Regions from separate parts of the Arthrobacter sp. UYCu712 genome, predicted to be linked through region 2. Evidence: riboswitches for the same ligand, from Rfam matches in the RefSeq annotation. Region 2 holds a riboswitch; the other holds the start of a gene.
The links. Region 2 has a riboswitch for glycine ahead of gcvP (aminomethyl-transferring glycine dehydrogenase). Riboswitches for the same ligand answer to the same signal wherever they lie in the genome.

Region 1 (3,398 bases), on a different contig from region 2:
AGACCGGGTGCTGCAGGAATTCGGAGGTGCGCAGCACCCTCTCGGGCAGCTCGAAACCCTTGGCCTCCACAACTGGACCGGCACCGAAGGCGACGACGACCGCGGAGATGACCTCCGCCGTCGTCGTCTCATCGACTGACACGCCAACTGTGTCCGTATCGATGAGGCGCAGGTTGATGCCCCGGGCTTCGGCGGCGGTGATGACCTTGTGGGCTTTGCCGGGCACACGGACCGTAACGGTGTCGAAGAAGGAGTCGCTCACCAGTTCCCGGCCCGCGATCTTCAGCGTGGTGGCGAGGGTGCGGGCGTTGTTGTGGACGGTCTCGGCGATAGCCTTCAGTCCGTCGGGGCCGTGGTAGACGGCGTAGAACGAGGAGACGATGGCCAGCAGTGCCTGCGCGGTGCAGATGTTGGACGTGGCCTTCTCGCGGCGGATGTGCTGCTCGCGGGTCTGGAGGGCCAGGCGGTAGGCGGGGACGCCGGCGTTGTCCTTGGAGACGCCGACAATGCGGCCGGGGAGCGTGCGTTCCATGCCGCTCCGGACCGCCATGTACGCGGCGTGCGGGCCGCCGAAGAACAGCGGGACACCGAAGCGCTGGGCCGAGCCGACGGCGATGTCCGCGCCCTGCTCGCCCGGAGGGGTGATCAGGGTGAGCGCCAGGAGGTCGGCTGCCACTGTGACCAGTGCGCCCCGGTCCTTGGCCTCTGCGATCACGCCGGACTGGTCCCACACCCGGCCGGAAACGCCCGGCTGCTGCAGCACGACACCGCTGATGTCGCCGTCGGGCAGTCCCTTGGAGAGGTCCGCGACCTCCACCTCGAAGCCGAGGGCCTCGGCGCGGCCCAACACGATGGCGATTGTCTGCGGCAGGCAGTCGGCGTCCAGGACGGTCTTGCCGTGCTGGGCCGGCTTGTTCTTGTTGGCGCGGCGCATCAGGAGCACGGCCTCGGCGACGGCGGTGGCCTCGTCGAGGAGCGACGCGTTGGCTACCGGGAGCGCTGTGAGTTCCTGGACCATGGTCTGAAAGTTCAGCAGCGCCTCGAGCCGGCCCTGTGAGATTTCCGGCTGGTAGGGCGTGTAGGCGGTGTACCAGGCGGGGGCTTCGAGGATGTTCCGGCGGATGACGGCCGGGGTGATGGTGTCGTAGTAGCCCTGGCCGATCATCTGGACCGCGGTCTTGTTCTTCGCGGCCAGCATGCGCAGCTCGGCCAGTACCTCGACTTCGCTGAGTCCGCTGTCCAGGCTGAGCGGCTTTTCCTGGCGGATGGAATCGGGAACCGCATTGTCGACGAGGCCGTCAAGGCTGTCGTAGCCGACGGCCTTGAGCATGGTGTCGATGTCTGTTTGGCGGCGCGCGCCGATGTGGCGGTCTGCGAACGTGGACGGGGACGATTGAACCGTCATTGAGGAACTCCATAATTCAGGTGGCGCCAAAGCGTCACGATGATTCGGGTTCCTCCCCGCTCTGTATTGGACCTGAGAGTTTCCGCTTTGCCTGCTGTTAGCAGGGCGCCACTTGCACCGTCGGTGAGCCCGGTTTCCCGGACTGCTTTCCAGAGTTGCCTTGCCGCGGCGGTACGTGGGCCTGAGAGATTCCTGGGGAGGATTTGCTCCTACGGCGCCTGCTGAACGTACCGGCAGGACTCTCCCGCCGCAGATCATAAGCCGTGCCACTAAATGGGTGACACGGCTCACACTTTACCTGCTGCTTTGGCGGGATGCAACAGCGGGTCTCATAAGGCGGTAGTACCGCGGGACGATAGTTTTGGAGGATGACGGCTAGCTACAGGTATGACGTGGAGGTCCTGCACCTGCTCGTGTCGCCGGCGCACGCCTACTTCGGGCGAGCCCGGGAAGGCGCGGCCGATGTCCCTACCACCGATGCCGAGCACGTGGAGCTGGTGGCCGGCAAGGGCATCGTCGGTGATCGGTTCTTCGGCAAGGCAGCGCACATGGATGCCGCAGTGACAGTGTTCGCGATCGAGGCTCTCGAGGAGATCGCCGCGGAACTGGGCACGGTACCCCTCGACCCGCTCCTGACGCGCCGCAACGTGGTCCTCAGGGGAGCCCACCTGGCGCCGCTGCTCGGGCAAAATTTCGCACTGGAATCGCGCGGTGACCTCGTGCGGCTCAAGGCCGGGCGGCCTGCCCATCCTTGCGTCTGGATGGATGAGATGCTCGCCCCGGGTGCCCACAAAGCCATGCGCGGGCGGGGCGGCGTGCGCTGCCAGGTGCTTTCCGACGGCATCCTGCACCGCGGACCGGCAGTGCTGATCAGCCCCGTGCCGCTCGACCCCGGACGCGCAGGCGACGCGACCCTGTTGCGCCCGTCGCGGTTGCCCTAGCCTGCCGCGGCGCCTCGCTGATCAGGCGTGCTCAAAGGACGACGGCGGGAGGTCCCGCCGTCGTCAGCTACCCGCCGCTGGCTGCCTGCTCGCCGAGGTAGTCACCATGGCCGCCGGGGACCACCAGCAGTCGGGCGCCCGGGACGGCGCCTGCCATCCGCGCGGCATACTCGGCGGCGACAACGTCGCGGTCGGCGCTCACCACCAGCGTGGCGGCCGTGATGGTGCCGAGCTCTTCGTCGGGCCATCCGGGGGAAGTCCAGGATCCGCCGGCGGTCCAGCTCGAAGAGCCGCCCCAGGTGGCCGGGTTCGGGGTTGAGGCGGCGGTCGGCGTCCTTGTAGGTGTCCGGCATGTCATCGAGGGTGGCCTTCGCCATTCCGTCCCAGAACTCGGCCGGCACGGCGCCGCGGCTCGCAAAGGTGGAGGCGGCGATGAGCCGGCGGACGACGGCGGGACTCCCGAGTCCCAGCGCGATGGCGGTGTGGCCGCCGGCACTGAATCCCAGCACGTCCACGGTTTCCACGTTGAGTTGGTCCAAAACAGCGAGGACGTCGCCGGCGGAGTTCTCGGCGGTGAGTGGCCGGCTGGTGGGCTGGGTGCGGCCGTGGCCCTCCTCCTCGACGGCAATCACCTGGCGTTGGTCTGCCAGCAGCGGGATGAGTTCCGACCAAAAAAGCCAGGATTTGGCCTCGCCCCCGGGGCTTCTTGGCACCCCTTCCGGATTACCCTCGCGCGGCGGCGCGTACGTGTTGGACGTTTCTTGTGGCGGGCATCCCGATAACGGCGACGACGGTGAGTACGGCACCGATCATTACGGCCAGGAACACGGCGGCGGAGGCTGACACGATCGTATGGGGATCCGTGCCGCCGTTCGGAGTTCCGGAATAGACCGCGTTCGCTATCGCCCCGAAAACGGCGACGCCGATGGCGCTGCCGATCGATCGCGCGAAAAGGTTGGTGCCAGTGACCACACCGCGCTCGTTCCATTCGACGCTCGACTGGGCGGCAATAAGGGTTGGGGTCGCGACGAGCCCGAGCCCGAGTCCGACGA
Region 2 (3,398 bases):
GGCCGAAACCGATGGCCGCCAGCGGCGCCACGGCAACGCCGTGAGTAGCCAGGTCCTTGATGCCGTAGACCACCGGGACCATGACCAGCAGGGACAGGACAATGCTGGGCACGTCCACCCGGCCGGGATTCGGGTCCCGTGATTCCGGGATCAGCACGGGACCGAGCGCGAGTAGCGGCAGGATGATCGGCACGGCAACCAGCAGGATGGCGCCCCACCAGAAGTGCTCCACGAGCCAGCCGCCGAAGATCGGGCCCAGGGCGGCGCCGCCGGAGAAGCCCGCGGCCCAGATGGCCACGGCGAGCCGCCGCCGGTTCGGTTCGGGGAAAATGTTGCGGATCAGGGACAGCGTGGACGGCATCAGCATGGCCCCGAAAAATCCCAGCCCGGCCCGTCCGGCGATCAGCCATTCGGCGCTGGGCGCGAAGGCGGTGACGGCCGAGACAGCCGCGAAGCCCGTGCTGCCGATGAAAAGAAGCCGGCGGCGGCCGATCCTGTCGCCCAGGCTGCCCATAGCCACCAGCAGCCCGGCGAGCACCAGGGGATAGGCATCGACAATCCACAGCAGCTCGACTCCCGAGGCGTCGAGGCCGCGGGCGATCGCCGGCAGCGCAAAAGTGAGCGCCGTGTTGTCCACCGCGACCAGCAATACGGGGAACATCAGCAGGGACAGTGCCAGCCAGTCGCGCCACGCCGCCCGCGGGGCGGATGCCGGCGTTGTGCTGGTGGCTGCAGGAATCGATGTAGTCCTCATAACTGATAACTATACCGTCCAGACGGTACAGTTAAGAAATTCCGGGCAGGGCAGGCATGATGGGATCCATGCCCAGAAAACCCGTCGCCCGCGAAGCCGTCCTTGACGCCTTCGAATCCCTGCTGATCGAAGAGGGTGAACGGGCGGCAACGGTGGACGCCGTGGCCCGGCTGGCCGGAGTCTCCAAAGGCGGGCTGCTCTACCATTTCCCGAACAAGGAAGCCATGGTCTCCGTGCTGCTGGAACGGCTCGACCGGCTCCTCGGCGAGGACCTCGGGAGGATGGCCGCCGCTCCGGAAGGGGCTGCCGCATACTTCATCAAATCCTCGGTCTGGGCCGACACCCCGATGGACCGCGTCTTCGTCGCAGCCACCCGGCTGGCCGAAGTGGCCCACGAGGAAACCCTGCAGCGGATAGCCGCCGCCCAGGCGGGCTGGCTGGAACTGCTCGCCGCCGACGTCGGGCCGGGCATGGCCAAGGCGGTCCTCTACATGGGCGACGGGCTCTACTTCAACGCGATGCTGGCCCGCGGGCCGGGCGGACCGCTCCCGCAGGTCGGCGGGGATGTCGCGAGCCTGCTGGCCGCCGTCGAACGGCTGCGTGGCTGAGCCGGACACCGGGCAACTCCGGTCCGCCGAGGTCGCCGGAAACGCGCGAGGTCGCCGGAATTTTCCGGCGACCTCGCAGCCTTCCCGCGATTTCGCGTCCGGCCGGGGTCCTGGCGCCGTCATGGTTTGCGGTGCGGGGCCGGGCGTAGGACAATGGAAGCTGTGACTGCGGTCACGAGCAATTGAATATGCCATTGATCTGCGGCGGGAGAGTCCTGCAAGTAGGTACAAGCAGGCGCCGTAGGAGCAAACCCTCCCCAGGAATCTCTCAGGCCCATGTACCGCCGCGGCAAGGCAACTCTGGAAAGTAGCAGGCTGTCATCTGACATGCTGAGCTCACCGACGGTGCAAGCCGAGCCATGCGAAAGCACGGGTCCGCGGAAACTCTCAGGTCCAATACAGAGCGGGGAGGAACCCGAATCAATGCGGCGTACCCTGCCGCCTTAGTTATGGAGTTCCTTGTGACTGTTACCTCAGCCTCCACGTCCTTCGTTGACCGGCACATCGGCGCCCGCCGCCAGTCCGACGTCGACGCCATGCTGAAGGCTGTCGGCTACGACACCGTCGACGCGCTCGTAGACACCGCCGTCCCGAAGGACATCCGGCAGGACTCCGACCTCGCGCTCGGCGCAGCCCTGAGCGAAGTGGAAGTCCTCGCCGAACTGCGCAGGATTGCCGGGAAGAACAAGACGGCCGTCCAGATGATCGGGCAGGGTTACTCCGACACCCTCACCCCCGCGGTCATCCGCCGCAATATCCTTGAGGCCCCGGCCTGGTACACGGCCTACACGCCGTACCAGCCAGAAATCTCGCAGGGCCGGCTTGAGGCGCTGCTGAACTTCCAGACCATGGTCCAGGACCTCGTCGGGCTCCCCATCGCCAACGCCTCGCTGCTCGACGAAGCCACCGCCGTCGCCGAGGCCGTCCTGATGATGCGCCGCGCCAACAAGAACAAGACGGCCCACGACGGCAAGACCGTGCTGGACGCCGACTGCCTCCCGCAGACCATCGCGATCGTCAAGGGCCGCGCCGAGGCGCTCGGGTTCGAGGTCGAGGTCGCCGACCTCTCCAAGGGACTGCCCGACGGCGTCATCAACGGCGTCGTCCTGCAGCAGCCCGGCGTCTCAGGCCGCGTGTTCGACCACGCCGCCGTCATCGCCGACGCCAAGGAACGCGGCGCCCTCGTCACCGTCGCCGCGGACCTGCTGTCCCTCACCCTGATCACCTCCCCGGGCGAGCAGGGCGCGGACATCGCCGTCGGCTCGGCCCAGCGCTTCGGTGTTCCGCTGTTCTTCGGCGGCCCGCACGCCGCCTACATGGCAGTCCAGAAGGGCCTGGAGCGGTCCATGCCCGGCCGCCTCGTGGGCGTGTCCAAGGACAACGCCGGCGTCCCGGCCTACCGGCTGGCGCTGCAGACCCGCGAACAGCACATCCGCCGCGAGAAGGCCACGTCCAACATCTGCACCGCGCAGGCGCTGCTGGCCATCGTCGCCTCCTTCTACGCCGTCTACCACGGCCCGGACGGCCTCAAAGCAATCGCCGAGACCACGCACGGCCACGCCCGGACCATCGCCGCCTGGCTGAAGGCCGCCGGCCTGGACGTGCTGCACACGAGCTTCTTCGACACCGTCACCGTTTCGGTCCCCGGCAAGGCGGAACAGATCGTCGCCGCCGCCGAGGCCAAGGGCATCAACCTGCGCGGCATCGACGCGGACACCGTCGGCATCTCCGCGGATGAAGCCACGACGGCGGCCATCGTCGCCGACGTCGTTGCCGCGTTCGGCGCGACCGGCACCCACGCAGCATCCGGCGATGGCTCCGCTTTCGGCCTGGATCACGCCGTCCAGCGGACCTCCGACTACCTCCAGCACCCGGTCTTCAACACCCACCGTTCCGAGACCCAGCTGCTGCGCTACATCCGCCGGCTCTCGGACCGCGACCTGGCTTTGGACCGCACCATGATCCCGCTGGGGTCCTGCACCATGAAGCTGAACGCCACGGCCGAAATGGAAGCCATCTCCTGGCCGGAGTTCGCC

Region 1: linked by a shared signal. The riboswitch ahead of gcvP (aminomethyl-transferring glycine dehydrogenase) and the one ahead of gcvP (aminomethyl-transferring glycine dehydrogenase) in region 2 are both predicted to bind glycine.

Annotation. Positions count from the first base shown of each region.
Region 1 is NZ_JBEPOZ010000024.1:4,809-8,206, forward strand. It holds gene gcvP (aminomethyl-transferring glycine dehydrogenase) at 1-1,405, opposite strand, end outside; glycine riboswitch at 1,457-1,563, opposite strand; glycine riboswitch at 1,565-1,662, opposite strand; gene ABIB51_RS18605 (MOSC domain-containing protein) at 1,774-2,346, shown strand; gene ABIB51_RS18610 (alpha/beta fold hydrolase) at 2,448-3,059, opposite strand; gene ABIB51_RS18615 (MFS transporter) at 3,070-3,398, opposite strand, start outside.
Region 2 is NZ_JBEPOZ010000007.1:50,844-54,241, forward strand. It holds gene ABIB51_RS09095 (MFS transporter) at 1-754, opposite strand, end outside; gene ABIB51_RS09100 (TetR/AcrR family transcriptional regulator) at 823-1,362, shown strand; glycine riboswitch at 1,558-1,656, shown strand; glycine riboswitch at 1,658-1,774, shown strand; gene gcvP (aminomethyl-transferring glycine dehydrogenase) at 1,824-3,398, shown strand, end outside.